DNA from 3 places in the Pseudoalteromonas sp. NJ631 genome. Region 2 is predicted to be linked to each of the others. Evidence: predicted binding sites of a transcription regulator. Region 2 holds the regulator's gene; each other region holds the start of a gene.
What was found. The regulator sigma-54, encoded in region 2, starts transcription at its own class of promoters, with help from an activator protein. The targets are predictions, from matches to a motif close to GTTGGCACGNNNNTNGNNT.

Region 1: A587_RS0103405 (DUF3192 domain-containing protein) is a predicted target of sigma-54. The motif match lies at 3,897-3,915, and genes of this name have one in related genera.
Region 3: A587_RS0101960 (PA2169 family four-helix-bundle protein) is a predicted target of sigma-54. The motif match lies at 2,057-2,075, and genes of this name have one in related genera.

The regions. Positions count from the first base shown of each region.
Region 1 covers NZ_AKXJ01000001.1:715,372-720,880, reverse strand. Annotated here, with positions in the region: gene A587_RS0103420 (hybrid sensor histidine kinase/response regulator) at 1-1,862, shown strand, start outside; gene A587_RS0103415 (GGDEF domain-containing response regulator) at 1,872-2,774, shown strand; gene A587_RS0103410 (hypothetical protein) at 2,966-3,304, shown strand; gene A587_RS0103405 (DUF3192 domain-containing protein) at 3,437-3,817, opposite strand; gene A587_RS0103400 (D-2-hydroxyacid dehydrogenase) at 4,016-4,963, opposite strand; gene zntR (Zn(2+)-responsive transcriptional regulator) at 5,055-5,462, shown strand; gene A587_RS0103390 (SO_0444 family Cu/Zn efflux transporter) at 5,455-5,509, shown strand, end outside.
Region 2 covers NZ_AKXJ01000016.1:49,848-55,356, forward strand. Annotated here, with positions in the region: gene rapZ (RNase adapter RapZ) at 1-607, opposite strand, end outside; gene ptsN (PTS IIA-like nitrogen regulatory protein PtsN) at 600-1,058, opposite strand; gene hpf (ribosome hibernation promoting factor) at 1,060-1,347, opposite strand; gene A587_RS0120055 (RNA polymerase factor sigma-54) at 1,377-2,876, opposite strand; gene lptB (LPS export ABC transporter ATP-binding protein) at 2,923-3,648, opposite strand; gene lptA (lipopolysaccharide transport periplasmic protein LptA) at 3,648-4,190, opposite strand; gene lptC (LPS export ABC transporter periplasmic protein LptC) at 4,180-4,734, opposite strand; gene kdsC (3-deoxy-manno-octulosonate-8-phosphatase KdsC) at 4,731-5,282, opposite strand; gene A587_RS0120080 (KpsF/GutQ family sugar-phosphate isomerase) at 5,282-5,509, opposite strand, start outside.
Region 3 covers NZ_AKXJ01000001.1:401,570-407,078, reverse strand. Annotated here, with positions in the region: gene A587_RS0101975 (outer membrane beta-barrel protein) at 1-234, opposite strand, end outside; gene A587_RS0101970 (BON domain-containing protein) at 296-859, opposite strand; gene A587_RS0101965 (mechanosensitive ion channel family protein) at 1,095-1,979, shown strand; gene A587_RS0101960 (PA2169 family four-helix-bundle protein) at 2,145-2,591, shown strand; gene A587_RS24605 (DUF1328 domain-containing protein) at 2,602-2,769, shown strand; gene A587_RS0101950 (hypothetical protein) at 2,810-3,001, shown strand; gene A587_RS0101945 (methyl-accepting chemotaxis protein) at 3,218-4,843, shown strand; gene A587_RS0101940 (TonB-dependent siderophore receptor) at 5,041-5,509, opposite strand, start outside.

The DNA.
Region 1 (5,509 bases), on a different contig from region 2:
TACAATTGAGTATTTCTTTAGTTTGGGATAAAAATAAGCGCCCTAAGTATTACGTAATCCATATTCAAAATATCACCGGTTTGTTGTTGGCAAAGCAAGATGCTGAGCGCGCAACGCTTGCCAAAAGCCGCTTTATCGCGAATATCAGCCATGAAATTAGAACGCCAATTAATGCCATATTAGGTTTGGCGGATATGATCAAAAGTGAGGCGCTGACTCGAGTTCAGAATAAAAAATTGCAGCAGCTTTCTGGAGCTGCAAACGAGCTGCTTACCATGCTCAACAGTATTTTAGAGTTTGCTAAAGTCGAAAGTCATCAAGGTACAATTCAATACGAGACATTTCAGACCTGCCATGTATTTACCACGATAGAATCACTGATTAAACCTTTATGTATACAAAAAGGTTTGGAATTTGAGTTACAGGTCGACCCTCAAGTTTGGCCTTACCTGTACAGTGATGAAGATAAGGTAAAGCAAATCTTAGTAAACCTACTTGGTAACGCTGTAAAGTATACCAATCATGGTAAGGTTGGTTTGAAGGTAACGTTAGTTAATGATAGAGCTGCAAAACAAACCATAAAGTTTGCTGTTTGGGACACAGGAGTTGGGATCAAATCGCAAGAGATTGAACATCTTTTTGACGCATTTACCCAAGGTGATGAAAGCTTCACACGTCGTCACGAAGGCATTGGTTTGGGGCTTGCGATTGTGAAGCAAGAAGTTGCACTCTTGGGTGGCGATATTGCGGTTAACTCAACCCCGAGCGAGGGAAGCTGCTTTTTCTTCGAATTGGTGCTAGATAAAGGCGCTTGTCCAGTTGTGGATAGTCACAAAGAAGTTTACTGTCTCACCACCGAAGCGCATAGCTTACCAAGCTATTTTTCAGGTCTTGCAGAACCTTTATCTGTTGAACGATTGCACGCGATGAATACTCAGCTCGACAAGTCTATTGTTGTTATTCCACCGGAAGCAGCGCTTGACCCCGCTTATGCGCTACCTGGAAATACTGCATTACTACTACATTGTGAGGGGGAATTTCCTGAGCAAAGTAACCATATTGCGCTTAATCAAAATGTGTTTTACCAATCAGCCTATACATGGCTTGCTGAATTTGCCCATATGACGCAAACCGTCGACAACGTGTGTATGCAGGTTGCCGGTGCGCTTTGCTTGGTGGTCGACGATAACAACTTAAATTTAGATATTACTGAAAATATGTTGAAGCAGAATGGTATTTCTACCATAGGGCTACAAAGCGCCGAACATATTGAGGAAGTTTGTCGCTCACTGCAACCCGACATCATCCTGATGGATATCCATATGCCAAACATTGATGGCTATCAAGCGACCAAGCAGATCAGAGCCGTGTGGTCTGAAACTGAGCTACCCGTTATTGCCTTGACCGCCAATGCAAGCAAAGAAGAGCGGGCGAAAGCCACAGCCGTTGGCATGAATGATTATTTGCTAAAACCAATTAATAGCACACAGGCGTGCAAGGCATTGGCAAGTAATATTTTCCAGTCAGATAAAACAGAAGAAGCTTTTTTTGATTATGAGTTTGCTTTATCACAAATGATGCAAAATGAAACGTTTTTGCAAACAATGTTAGATAAATTTGCTAAACTTTGCCATGATTACCTAGAACAGGTTGCTGAAATAGAGCAAGGTTCAGCATTATTCGAGTTAGCACACGGAATTAAGGGCGCTGCAGCAGGTCTGGGCTTTAAGCGACTAGCGAAAGTTGCGAAAGACCTTGAAACGCAAAGCAAAACGATCACAACAATAACAAATCGCACTGACTTGGATGTGTTAACAAATGCACTTTCACAGGTGGTGTGCTTTATCGAGCTAAAAAGGTAGCGTCATAAGATGCAGCAAGCTGAGCACATTTTTATTATTGATGATGACCCAATAAATAAGATGGTCCTAAGTAATACATTAGGTGATGGCCATCGGTTATCCCATAGCACAGACACTAAGTTATGTATTGATGAACTAAAAGCAAGCAAACCAGACCTTATTATTTTAGATGTGTTAATGGCTGACGGCGCTGGGTTTTCTGTTTTAGAGTGCCTAAAAAAGGATGCGAGCACTTACGGTATTCCCGTTGTCGTGATCTCTGGTAGTGTGAGCTTTAAAGATGAAGCACGAGGTTTGGAGTTAGGGGCTGTGGATTATATTACTAAACCCTTTAACCCTTTGATTGTAAAAGCCAGAATCAAAAACCATTTAGCAATAAAAAAGAAAAATGATCTGCTAGAAAAGCTAGCCTCTATCGATGGTTTAACGGAGTTGCCCAATCGTAGATATCTAGATGAAGCGATGAAATCAGCATTAGAAATCGCAAAAGCTGATGGCAGTGCGTTTACCGTTATGCTGGTTGAGGTGGACTATTTTAAAACGTTTAATGAGCATTATGGCTACATGCATGGTGATGATTGTTTATTTAAGGTCGCCAAAGCGCTAGAAGAAGGCGCAACCCGACGTTCTTTATTTATTGGCCGTTTTGATGGTACTCGTTTTGCGTTGGTGCTAACTCAGCATAATATCGATGTAATTAATGAGATAGCAGAAGCGTTGCATAACTCGGTTAATGCGTTAAAAATCCCCCATATTGCCTCACCGATATGTGCTCATGTGAGCGTTAGCATTGGTGCAGTTCATATTGAAAATCACTGTAGTAGTGAGCTTGGTGAGTTGATCAAAATGGCGGACAGTGCCCTTGCTGTTGCACAAAAGCAGCAAAGCACGGTATTTATTAAAGCACTATAAATATCTAAAGCCATATGCAGTGACAAGAGTGTATCTGCATTCAGACAATAAGTGCACCGCATAAAGCTTGGCTATGCTCATGCTTTATAGATCTTTAACCGAGTATTTTGTGCCTTTTGGTGTGGTGTTAGGCTTATTCTATGGATATACGGCGTAAAATAATTTGGGTGGACTGTATCGCGGCTATATCCGTGGGGTTAATCGTATTGCTTTTCCACTCAATGATTGGTGCGATCTATCATATACCTGAACAAACCATTATCTTTATCGCATTATCAAATCTGTTGTATGGCGCGTACTCTTTTAGCCTTGCCATTCAAAAAGCGAAGAACATAAAACATTTGCAGCTTTTAGTGTTCGGCAATCTTTTTTGGGCGCTAGTCTGCGCTGGAGTGGTTGTTCAGTATTTTAACGTTGCAAGTCTAATTGGTATTGCTTTTATTGTTTGTGAAGCTATGTTTGTCATCATGCTTGCCTATTTCGAATGGAAGTATAGGTATGAGCTGGTATCAGAGGACAGTTCAGCTTAATTGGCTGGGTTATTAAAGTTTGGCTTGGTTTTGTTTTTAATTTATTAAGATGACAAGAAAATAAGGAGTTGGCCACACACATCTGTGCGTCAGTTTGCTCAGATTATTCACCATCCTTGGTGCGATAAAGTATTACTGAATTTGCTTTAGTGCGTTGTCGCCAAAGCCAACCAGTTGGTTGTTTTTGAATACCAATGGCGTGCACTCATCTTTTGTTACTTTGCCGTCTGAGTGTTTACTGTTGGTTGCATAGTACAGCACTTGATAGTTATCGCCGTCTTTCGACACCAACTCGCTAAAATCAGGGGTTGCAAACATGTCTTTTACTGATGAGTAAGACGCGCCCATTTCAAGGTTGGCAATCTTTTCACGATTTTTACGCTGTTTATGTTCCCAGTTAGACGAGTTGTATTCAGAAGCCCAACCGTGCTCTACTTCACCGTCGGATACAGCAACGATACAGCCTGATAATAGAGTAGAGCTAAGCGCAGCCACTAACATTAATTTTTTCATTGTTGTTTTCCTTTTTAATTTTGTTGCTGAGCAAATAATGCAAACAGCCATTTGTTTTTTGCTTGAATTATCCCAAGAGTTGCAAACTCTTTGCCAACTAATAAAGTTTATAAATATCAGTTTGTTGTTGGTTTTTAATCAGTTTGTAGTTGATGGTTTTCACTAACTTTTGGCGATATCACTCACTAAAACAATAATCTAGACCACTCGGTTTCTCGTTGTCCCAGCCAAAAAATTTTCAATATTAATGGCAATTTCGCCGACTAAACGTTCGATGGCCTCTTTACTTGCCCACGCCGTATGCGGTGTTAAAAGCAAGTTTTCCCCTTGGTATTGAACGAGTGGATTGCTTGCTTGTGCCGGCTCTTGTGTGAGGACATCCACAGCAGCACCAGCTATTTGCTCATTAGTTAGTGCATCCACCAGCGCTTGCTCATTGACTATTCCACCTCTCGCGGTGTTGATAATATAGGCATGATTTGGAAGTAGAGCGAATTCATCACTCGCAATCAGGTTTTCTGTTTCAGCGGTATGCGGGCAGTGAATCGATACAATGTCTGCAATTCGCAGCGCTTCTTCAAAAGCCATTCGTCCTGCTCTAATCTCAGTTACGCCTCTACGTTCGGCAACAATTACTTGAGCTCCAAATGCTTGTGCGACTTTTGCAACGGCTTCTCCTAACGTTCCATGGCCTATGATCACAAAGTTTTTGCCTGCAATTTCATTGATGCTGTAGTCCAAACGACAAAACATGTCACTTTGCTGCCAAAGCCCTGCATGGCAGTCTTGCTGATAACGATGAATATTGGTCATTAAGTTACCAAGCATAGTAAAGGTGTGCTGCACGACAGAAGGGGTCGAATAACCAGCCACATTGGCAACCGCAATTTGATGGGCTTTTGCGGCTGCTAAGTCGATATTGTTGACGCCTGTGGCCGCAACACAAATCAGTTGTAATTGCGGTAACGCCGCGATCGTTTCTTCAGTTAATTGTACTTTATTGGTGATGATGACTGCTGCATCTTTACAGCGTGTGATGATGTCCTCACTGGATGTGGTGTCGTAAGACGTTAATGTGCCTAGTTTGGCTATGGGGTAAAGATCGGTTCCTGCAAGGGTTTTAGCGTCTAATACCACGATTCGCATTATTTTTATCCTTTTCTTGACTTTGGAGTTAACTCTAAGGTTTATACTTGTGATGTCGACTAGGATAATCTTCAGGACTTGGGAGTGTAAAGTGGTAAAGATTGGTGAGCTGGCAAAGCGGCTTAACGTATCAACTGACACGTTAAGGTATTATGAAGCAAACGATCTCCTACACCCTTGCACAAGGAGCGAGGGCGGGTATCGGTTGTTTGATGAGCAAAGTGAAAAGCAAATGCGCTTTATTCTTCGCGCGAAGGAAGTGGGGTTCAGCCTCAAAGAAGTGCAAGACTTGCTGAAGATAAAGTTTGAAAAGCATCAGCACAGTTGTGAAGAAGTGAAAACACTGACTATCACTAAACGAGATTTAGTGAGAGCGCGGATCGCTGAGTTACAAAAATTTGAACAATCGTTATCGACGCTAGCAGAGCAATGCTGCGGCGGTAAGGAAGCGGCTGTGAGCTGCTCGATTTTAACGGCCTTGGAGGCTATCGATGAATGAACTGATAGTAAATTTTTGGCAGCTATTTTTAGTATCTGCCCCGTGGT
Region 2 (5,509 bases):
TAAGCTCAGGCTCCCAATGTGGGTTGGGCAAAAAGCGCGCATCAAAAACGTAATCCGCTTGTTTTGGGATGCCGTGTTTAAAGCCGAAAGATTCAAAGGTAATAATGAGTTGTTTGTCTTTCTTACCTAAGATTTTTTCGCGGATATCTTCCGCAAGTTGATGAACGCTCAGGCCTGTAGTATCAATGAGAAAATCAGCGCGTGTGATCAACACGTCTAACAATTCCCGTTCTTTCTTTATCGCAACATCTAATGGAAGATTATGTAGTGAAAGAGGGTGCAAACGGCGTGTTTCTGAGAAGCGTTTTATCAGGGTTTGATCGTCACTGTCTAAATAAAACAGGGTAGGTTTGGCGAAACCAGGCAAGTATTCAAGAATGTCATTAAACTCGTCCTGTTCTTTAGGCAAGTTTCTAACATCAATACTGACTGCAATTTTATTATAATTGTCGGAAACGCTGCGGACTAAAGACGGCAGTAAATTGACTGGAATGTTATCTACACAATAGTAGCCTAAGTCTTCCAATACTCGAAGCGCTACAGATTTACCAGAGCCTGAGCGGCCACTGATAATGATAAGCTCGAGTCCTTTTTCTTCATCACTCATCAAGTTCACCTTGGATCACTGCATATAACTCGTCATCACTTTTTGCTTGCCTAAGCATTTTGCAAAAAGACTTGTCTTTGAGTGTATCAGCAATCGCCGCTAAGGTCTTCAGGTGCTGTTGATTATCACCTTCGGGTACGATGAACGCGACAAAAATATCGACAGGCTGCTTATCTATGGCTTCAAACTGGATCCCTTGCTCGCTAACAAGCACCATTGCAAGGATTTTATCCAAACCCTCAAGTCGACCATGAGGAATGGCAATACCTTTACCGATCCCTGTGCTGCCTAATTTCTCTCGCGCCATTAAAGCGTCTAAGATAGCATGCTGACTGGTATTTGGAATTTGGCTATGAGCCAGTTCGCTGATGTATTCTAAAATACGTTTTTTGCTATTAAAAAGGACCGCAGCTTTACTGCAGTCCTTGTTCACTAATTCACTTAATTTCATCTTAGTGTCGAGTGAGCTTCTCTTTGTGTTTAATAACTTGACGATCTAGCTTGTCGATGAGGCCATCAATTGCGGCATACATATCTTGATGCTCTGTTGATGCAAATAGCTCGCCGCCGTTTACGTGTAATGTTGCTTCTGCTTTTTGTACTAGCTTCTCGACATCAAGGATCACATGCACGTTATTGATATGATCAAAGTGCCTTTCTAGCTTCGCAAACTTGTTGGTGACATAGTCTCTTAATGAGTCAGTAATTTCTACATGGCGACCAGTTAGATTTAGTTGCATAAGCATTTTTCCTTCTTGGGTTTTACGTCTTATATCAAGCTTTTACGCTGATTTGACGGTGGAATGGCTAGGGATTCACGATATTTTGCAATCGTACGTCTCGCTACCTTAATTCCTTGCTCAGCTAAGATATCTGCAATTTTGCTGTCACTCAATGGCTTCGCGGTATTTTCTGCAGCTATCAGCTTTTTGATAAGTGCTCTAATTGCTGTAGAAGAGCACTCACCTCCATTTTCTGTACTTACATGGCTAGAGAAGAAGTACTTCAGCTCAAATATTCCCCGAGGTGTATGCATGTATTTTTGTGTTGTCACACGGGAAATTGTGGACTCATGCATCTCAACCATTTCAGCAACATCATTTAGCACCATAGGGCGCATTGCTTCGGGGCCATGTTCAAAGAATGCCTGTTGTTGTTGCACAATGCAATTGGTAACTTTTAATAATGTATCATTTCGGCTTTCTAAGCTTTTAATAAACCACTTTGCTTCTTGTAAATGTGAGCGAATAAACTGACTATCTGTGCTGGATTTCGCTGTTCTAGACATCGCAGCATAATGGTCGTTTACTCTTATTTTAGGCATAGCATCAGGATTTAGCTCTACGATCCAACGACCTTTTACTTTTTTTACCGATACGTCAGGGATCACATATTCAGGCTCTTCATGAATAATGCTTGCCGCTGGTTTTGGGTTAAGACTATGAATTAACGTCATGACCTCTTTGAGATCGGCTTCTTTAAGGCGCGTTTTCTTAGCCAAAGTTCGATAGTCACGGCTGGCAAGCAAGTCGATATGCTCTGTCAGGATCATTTTCGTTTCGGCAATCCATGGCGTATCTGGGGCGAATTGATTTAGCTGAATACACAAGCATTCTTGTAAACTACGCGCTGCGATACCGACAGGATCGAAAAGCTGAATACGTTTGAGCACGGCTTCGACTTCATCCAGCTCAATAGGCTCTTCGCTACTCTCATCATTAATGCTTTCTAAAATGTCTTCGCAAGACAGTGTTAAAATGCCTGACAGGTCGACCGCTTCAATAATCGCAATCGCAATCGCTCTATCTGTTGGACTAAACGGTGTCAGCTCAAGTTGCCACATGAGATAATCATGAAGAGATTCAGAGGTTTCCCCTTGATAAACATTATCGTCATCGGGAAGTGGGCCTGAGCTTGCAGCGGGCGCTGCACTCATATACTCGTCCCAAGTGACATCCATAGCAAGGTCATCGCTCACAGTGTCTTTGCTCATGGCAGTATCTGAGTCTATCTCATAGTCACTAACCTGCACTTCATCGCTTGAATCTTGATTGTCGTCAGCACTGCTCTTTTCTTGACTGTGTTGGTCAGCGTTTTCGCCGTCAGTATTATCACCTTCTTCCACTTCCAACAATGGATTGCTGTCTAACGCTTCTTGTATTTCTTGTTGCAGGTCCAATGTACTGAGCTGCAGCAAGCGAATGGCTTGTTGCAGTTGTGGAGTCATTGTAAGTTGCTGCCCCATGCGCAGCTGTAATGATTGCCTCATGTATCTCTAACAATCCTTTTTAACAGTTATTAATACTACGTCTTAACTATAGCTTGAATTGTTCGCCTAGGTAGACATCTCTTACGGTTTGATCTGCCAAAACATGTTCTGGCGTGCCTGCAGCGATTAACTCACCATGTGAAACGATGTAGGCTTTTTCACATACGTCCAGTGTTTCTCTAACGTTATGATCGGTGATTAGCACACCGATACCGCGGTTTTTTAGGTGCTCTATGATTGTCTTTATATCTAACACCGAAATAGGATCAACACCAGCAAAAGGTTCATCTAACAGGATAAACTTAGGGTTAGCGGCTAAAGCGCGAGCAATTTCTACGCGTCTTCTTTCGCCTCCCGACAATGCCATGCCCTGTGAGTCGCGAATGTGTTGAATATTAAATTCGTCCAGTAACTCATTGAGTTCAGCTTCTCTTTCAACTTTAGATAAGTCTTTTCGAGTTTCTAGAATCGCCATCAAATTTTGATAGACCGTGAGTTTTCTAAAGATCGAAGACTCTTGCGGTAGATAACCAATACCAAGTCGCGCGCGGCTGTGCATCGGTAGCAAAGTGATATCTTCGTCATCAATCTGAATAAAACCTTTGTCGCTTGGTACTAACCCTACAATCATATAAAAGGTCGTGGTTTTACCTGCGCCATTCGGGCCCAATAAGCCTACAATGCTGCCAGCTTGAACACTTAAGCCAACATTTTTGACGACCTGGCGGCCTTTATAACTCTTTGCTAAACCAGTTGCTTTGAGCTCGCTCATTAATTGTTACCTTCTTCCTGCGCTTTTTTATCTTTTGCGTCTTTTTTGTCATCAACAGGAACAAGGATGGTTCTTACACGGGAATCTTCTTGGTCTGAGCGCTCAGCACTGATCAGTTGCTTTTCAATGTCATAGGTGATGACCTGAGCATTGATTTTTTGCCCAGTTTGATTGATTTCCGCATCGCCAGAAATGACTAAGGTGCCTTCCGCAACGTCGTAGCGAATTTCGTTTGCTTTGGCTTCTAGCAAATTACCATCAGGTTGACGTTCGCTGAAAATAGCTGGGCTGCCAGTTGCAACAAGCAGTTGCTTGTTAGTACCAAGCTCCGCGCGGCGATGGACTTCTAGGCGATCGGCATTTATTTTTCTGTTGCCATGAATAATAACAACATTCTGTTCAAAAATACCGATGTTGCTTTGCAGTTGAGCTTGCTGACGGCCAGCATCAATAATGACTTCATTTTGTTCTGCAGCAATTACTAGAGTAGAACTTGCAAGCAAGCCGATGAAAACTAGTTTGTTAATGATTTTACTGGTCATAATAAATTGTCTTTGTGTGGTTGATGAGTTCGATCACTTGCTTTTGTAGATCCGCATGCAGTCCTTTACCCGTGATCCTAAGACTAGGACCCGTGATAACGACAGGGTGTTCCGACTTCATCAATTTTTGCTTAATTTCAACTCTTACATTATCGGCATTGATATCGGTGATCATGGCGTTAGGCGTTAAATTCTTTGCCAGCACATTGCCTTCTAATATCAAGGTATTGTTTTCGTACAGTGTTGCTTCTAATGCACTTATTTGCCAATTTTGCTCACCGTTATATAAGGTGAAAATAGGCTTTTCAAAGTGACTAAAGCCAAGATCTTGATACAACTCCATCTTATCAGCAGTTACCTGATAGTTTAATAAGCCATTTTCACTATAGGTCGTTTGCTGAAGCGTGGTTGCAACATAATCGGGCTTAGCTAACGGTTCATCTTCTTTTGCTGAGTCCGCCTCTGATGGATTAAACATGGGCGACCACATCCAAACCATTAAAGAAGCGAAAACAATGAGTAAGATGACACGCAATACGGTCATGTACTTGATCCTTTGGAAGTCAATAAGTGATTTTGGCTGAGCATTAGAAGATCAGTCAGTTCTCTCACAGCACCAAAACCACCAGGCATCAAGGTTGTGTAATGAGCGATATGTTTAACAAGAGGATGTGCATCATTGACGGCAACGGCAAAACCGACTCGTTCCATTACGGGTAGGTCTGGACCATCATCACCAATATACGCAATTTCGTCATCACTAAGGTTGAGCTTAGTCTTCAGTTCATCATATGCCACTAACTTGTTTTCTTGGCCTTGGTAAATATAAGTTACATTTAAACTAGTCATGCGTTGCTGAACTATTTGTGAATGCCTACCTGTGATAACGGCGACTTCGATACCACAATCAATCAAGGCCTTAACACCAAACCCATCTTTGGTATTAAATGCTTTCAGTTCTTCACCATTATTACCAAGGTATATACGGCCATCTGAGAATACGCCATCAATATCGCAAATCAATAATTTGATTTGTTTTGCTTTTTCCCAAGCTTTAGGTGAAATCGTCTGATATAAATCTTCAAATTGCATTACAGCACCCCCGCTCTAAGTAAATCTTGCGTATTCAAGGCGCCAACCGGGATGTTGTTTTCGTTTACCACAATCAAGCCGTTAATCCGTTTGGTTTCCATGATATTGAGTACCTCTGCTGCGAGCATATCGGCGCGTGCCGTCGTACTTTTAGCCGTCATAACTTGCGTGATTGGGGTGGTGTGAATATCGATCTTTTGTTCGATAATACGGCGCAAGTCGCCATC
Region 3 (5,509 bases), on a different contig from region 2:
TTCAAAGCTCCAATATGGATTGATTTTTGTACCCACATACGCTTTTAACATAGACGAGTCATCATCGAACGAGGTGTCGTTCTCACGATCTTCCCACTGAAAAGAGTATTGGCCATAACCGATACCTGTATAAATTTTATAATCTTCTAGTCCAAAATCAGACTCCGCGTGAGCAGCGGTAGATGCAAGACCTAGAGAAGCTAGTAGCGCAGCGGCAATAGTTAATTGTTTCATCTTTACTCCTTAAATCAATATAAATATGGGAGGGGGGAGTACCCCCTCAAATCAAAATTGCTTATGATTTTTTAGTAACGCGAAGGTTATCTTTTACATCTTTAACGTCATTGGCGTTTTTTGCGATTTGCACAGCAAGTTTACGCTCTGCTTCGCTGCCAACATGACCGTTTAGTGTTACGACTAAACCTTCCACATCAACATCGATGTCAGTACCATCTACATCTGTGTCAAACAGGTAGCGAGACTTAATTACTGTTGCGATTTTTGCGTCAGTAAAGCCGCTATCGCTTTCGTAGTTACGCTCTTTTTTGCGTTCATCGGACATATCCACGATAGTCAGGTCGTTTTTCACTTCTTTTACGCCGTCGATACCTAGTACCAGTTCTTCAGCTAGCTTTTTGTCTACTGAGTGTTCAACTTTACCAGTTAGCACTACAACGCCATTTTTTACATCTGTGTTAATGTCAAAGTTGTTCAGCTCACCGTTGAAAAGTAGCGTCGCTTCTGCTTTACCGTCTATCCAAGCATCGCTTGCTTCTTTTTCCCAAGAATTATCAGCAGCGAACGCTGAAGCAGTAGTAAGTGAAGATACAAGTACAGTTGCAATTAATGTCTTTTTCATAATTAAACTCCTTTAATTTCGTAGTCGAATTACCTATTGCAGCTGTTGTGCCATGTTGTAAATTATTGAATTTTATGTGTTTTTATTTTGTTGGTAAGTTTTAAGGAAGAATTTACCGAGAAAATGTGTACATTACTTTGTAATAATTACCTTTTTCATGAACGGCTAATTAATATCAGTAGGAATGATTACTGCATTCTATCTTTGTCGCGTACTTATATAGGAATGAGTAATTATGAATTTAGAAAAATTTTGGACGTTAATTAATGATAAGTTAATCTCTTGGCTTGAATCCGGTGTGCAGTTACTACCGAATATGATCCTAGCCTTAATGATACTAATATTCTTTACAGTGCTGGCTAAAATATCAACAATCTGGTTTTCTAAAGCGATTAAAAAAGCAATAAAGACAGAACAAGTTGCTTCTCTTATTAGTTCCATATTTAAAGTCTCTATTATTACCATTGGGATTTTCTTCGCTTTAGATATAGTAAAACTATCAGGTGCCGTAATGTCACTGTTGGCTGGGGCGGGGATCATTGGCCTTGCTATTGGCTTTGCATTCCAAGATATGACCGAGAACCTCATCGCTGGATTTGTGATGGGAGTCAGAAAGCCCTTTATGGTCGGTGACATTATCAGAACCAAGGATTGCTTTGGCACGGTAAGTAAAATCAATTTGAGAAATACCTTAGTAGAAAACTTTTACGGCCAGCTGTCTTATATTCCCAACAAAATTCTCTTTAAGAATGAGTTACAAAACTACACTAAGCTTGGTAAGCGGAGAATAGAAGTACCAGTTGGTATCTCCTATGCGGATGACCCAGAACAAGCCCGAGAGGTGATTGTTGAGGCAATTAACAAGCTTGATTTCGTAGTAAACCAAAAAGAAACGGATGTCTATGCTGAGTCTTTTGGTGATAGTTCTATCAATCTACTCGTGTGGTTTTGGATAGACTACCCAGCTGATCCCGGCTTTATGGTGGTCAGGCACCAAGCAATTTGTACAATTAACCGTGTTTTAGCCGATAACGATATCTTAATTCCTTTCCCTATTAGGACGATGGACTTCAATGCCAAAGGCAGCACGACCTTAAGTGCGCAATTATCACAGGAATAATTTACATCTAGTTTGTAATATTTTCACCTGTATTTACACAGGTGGAATAAAAACTCTTTAAAAATAAAGGTTTATATTTTGGCATTTAATCTGCATTAGTAAAATGGACAGAAAATAATATTTGCAAAATGCACTTATTAAATATTTAAGCGAAAGGAGTTATTTATGGCAGATTCAAATTACGACATGGAGCCGGTAAAAGAGCTCATTAAAGTATTAAATGGTGGTGTTGATTTTTACACCGAAGCTAAAAAGAAGCTAGATAATATCGAATTAAACCGCGTATTTGACCAAATGATTGTAGATAAAGCGCAAGCAATCTCGGATCTACAACCATTTGTTCTTATTGACGAGGGTGAAATCGAGACTGATTCAGCGCTTAGCATCGACATTCGTGAATCGTACACCAAGTTGGTTGGTATGGTGAGCACCGACAAAGAGCACACCTATATTTCTCAGCTAGAAGAAGTGGAAGATAAAGTGTTGGGCAAGCTTGATAAAGCGCTAAGTAAAGATCTTCCACCTAAATGCAAGAGTGTATTACTGCAAATTCAAACCAGAATGCAAGCTTGTCACGATCAAATGAAGCAGTTGCAAGAGCTAACTGCCTAAGGAGAATGTTATGTTGAGTTGGGCTGTAATGTTTTTATTCCTAGCACTTGTCGCAGCCGTGTTAGGTTTCACCGGAATCGCGGGCGCTGCGGCAGGTATGGCGAAAATTCTATTCTTTGTGTTTATCGCCTTTATGATTATTTCGTTTATTTTTGGTAAAGCACGCGCTCCCAGGTAAAAGGGATTTAACGTTCTAAAACGGTTTTAGGAGATAGATTATGAAATCAGCAATTACATTAGCTAAAGCATTTGGTTTTGTTTCAATTTTAGCACTTTTTGGTTGTAGTGAAGGTCCAGCGGAAGATGCGGGTGAGCGTTTCGATGAAACGGTGCAGGAAGTGGAAAACAGTGTAGAAGATGCCTGTGAAGATGTAAAAGAGAACCTGAACGCAGAAAACGAAGAGTGTTAAGCAAAAACAATTTCGACGTGGAATGTAAGAGGAGAAGCCGATAAAGCTTCTCCTCTTTTTTGTAATAAGTTTAAAAATCAATACCCTAAAAAGGGGGGACACAGTAAATAAATATGATGCACATCAAAATCGCGCTGCTTAATCTGCAATTAATATTGTAATCTACGAACTTTGAGTAATACTTTATTTCTATGTTTACTCAATAAAAATCAGATTATGCTAAATAGGGTTTCAGTTAAAAGCAGATTGTTGTCGCTTTCAGGCATACCTGCTGTGTTTTTTATTCTTGCAACCATCTTCACAATCGGAACATTATCAAACCTTATCAATTACATTGACCGTATTTATGACGACAGAGTTGTACCGCTTAGACAAATAAAAGTGGTGTCAGATAACTACGCGGTGGTTATTGTGGATACGTTTCACAAGTTACGAGGCCATCAACTATCCAATGGTGCTGCGTTAAAGCAAATCGAAGAAGCTAAGAATATCGCTGAAAAAGAGTGGAATAGCTATTTGTCCACGGACCTTACGAGCGAAGAGCGAAGCCTAGTAAAGCAAGTTGAAAAAGCAGAATTAAGTGTCAAACAACTGCTGTCTAATTATATTAACCGAGTTAACGCAAATACCTTTGAAGAAATTCCTTACGATAAATTTGTACATGACCTCTATGCGGCCTTCGATCCGCTTAGCGAAAGCTACAGTGCCCTAATTGAATTGCAGCTTACTGAAGCGAGTGCGCTTCGGAACGTCGGTCGCTCAGAAGCCAGTGCGACAAAAGCGGCGATGATTATCTCTTCCGTTGTTATTGTGGTAGTAATGGTGCTAATTGGCATGTTGATATTTAGGTCAATTAATGAACCACTTAGCCGCTTACGTATGCGTATTGGTAATATTGCAAGAGATGCAGATTTAACACAACGAGTGGTAGTTGAGGGGCAAGATGAGTTAAGCCAGATAGGGAATGACTTCAATACCATGGTGTCTAGCTTACATGAGCTAGTTACCAATCTAGTTACAATCGTGAATAGCCTTTCTACGACCTCGAACGAGTTGAATGGTATCAGTCAGTCGATTGCGGGCACTTCGCAAGAGCAAGAGCAGCAAACAGTGATGATTGCAACCGCAGCAACAGAAATGAGTAGTGCGATACAAGAAGTGGCACATAATGCGATGAATACCGCGAACAAAGCTGAGATGTCCGGCAAGCTTGCGAAACAAGGGATGGATGTTATTTCGCAAAATATTCAGGCCATTGAGCGCCTTGCTAGTGAAGTAGGAGATAATGCGCAGTTAATTAAAGCGTTGAACGATCAGTCTAATGAAATCAACCAGGTTGTTTTAATGATCCAAGGTGTGGCTGAACAAACAAATCTTCTGGCATTAAACGCTGCAATAGAAGCTGCGAGAGCAGGGGAGTCTGGTCGAGGTTTTGCGGTTGTTGCCGACGAAGTCAGGCAATTGGCGCATAATACGCAAAAAGCCACAGAATCGATCCGAGATATGATCAGCAAGTTACAGGGCATGGCACAAAACGCAGTATCATCAATGGAGAACGCGCAATCAAGCGCAGCTGCGGGGGTAGATAGGGCTAATGAATCAGCTCAAATAATGACCGATATTGATAAGGCAGTGGATGAAATCGTTGGTATGAATATTCAGGTTTCAACGGCGACAGAAGAACAAACAACGGTGGTTGCGGAAATCAGCGAAAATATTAATGATTTCAGTAGCAGCATTTCTGAAATTACCCGAAATGCGCAAAGTAATGCCGATGTAAGTAACGACTTAGAAGCGTTGGCCGAGCAGCTAAACAGCCAAGTGCTGGTGTTTAAAGTTTAATGATATCCATTTGGTAATTAACTTGAGATGTTCTGCTCTAAAGCTAGAAAACACGGTTAAGCTGCTTGATATGGGATAGGAAAGAGCGGGTTTCTAGTCAGAAGCCCGCACTATATTTTAGGCATTTTCCTGTGGCGGCTAAGTTTTAAAGGAATTGTTAACCCTATCACACCATAGCATTAGCTTAGTGCTTTATGTTAAAACCGATATTCCATACTTAAATTGTATGCTCTAGGCTCGCTGTACTTTTTCGGCACGAAACCGTAAGTATCGTAAAAGCTTTCATCTGTGAGATTACTGATATTCAGTTTAACGCTCAGCTGGCTAGAGAATTGATATTTGACGTGCGCATTTAGTAAAAGCTGACTATCTTGCTCTGCGCGTACTGCGCCCCGACGACCACCCGCTGGAAGTCCAAGGTCAACACCCGGAACGTTTAGAATATCGACTTTTCTGTCCGTATCCCAAGTTGCATTTAGGCCTAAACGCCAAGCCCCATAAGTATACTTGGTGCTCGCATTGAGCGTTTGTCTTGGTGCATACAAGTTAATATCTTCGCCATGCTCATCGACAACATCAAAATCACTGTAACCAAGGTTTACTTGCCAATCATCTGTCAGCTTTGCTTCTAATTCAACTTCAAATCCATCAGCTTCAGCACCATCA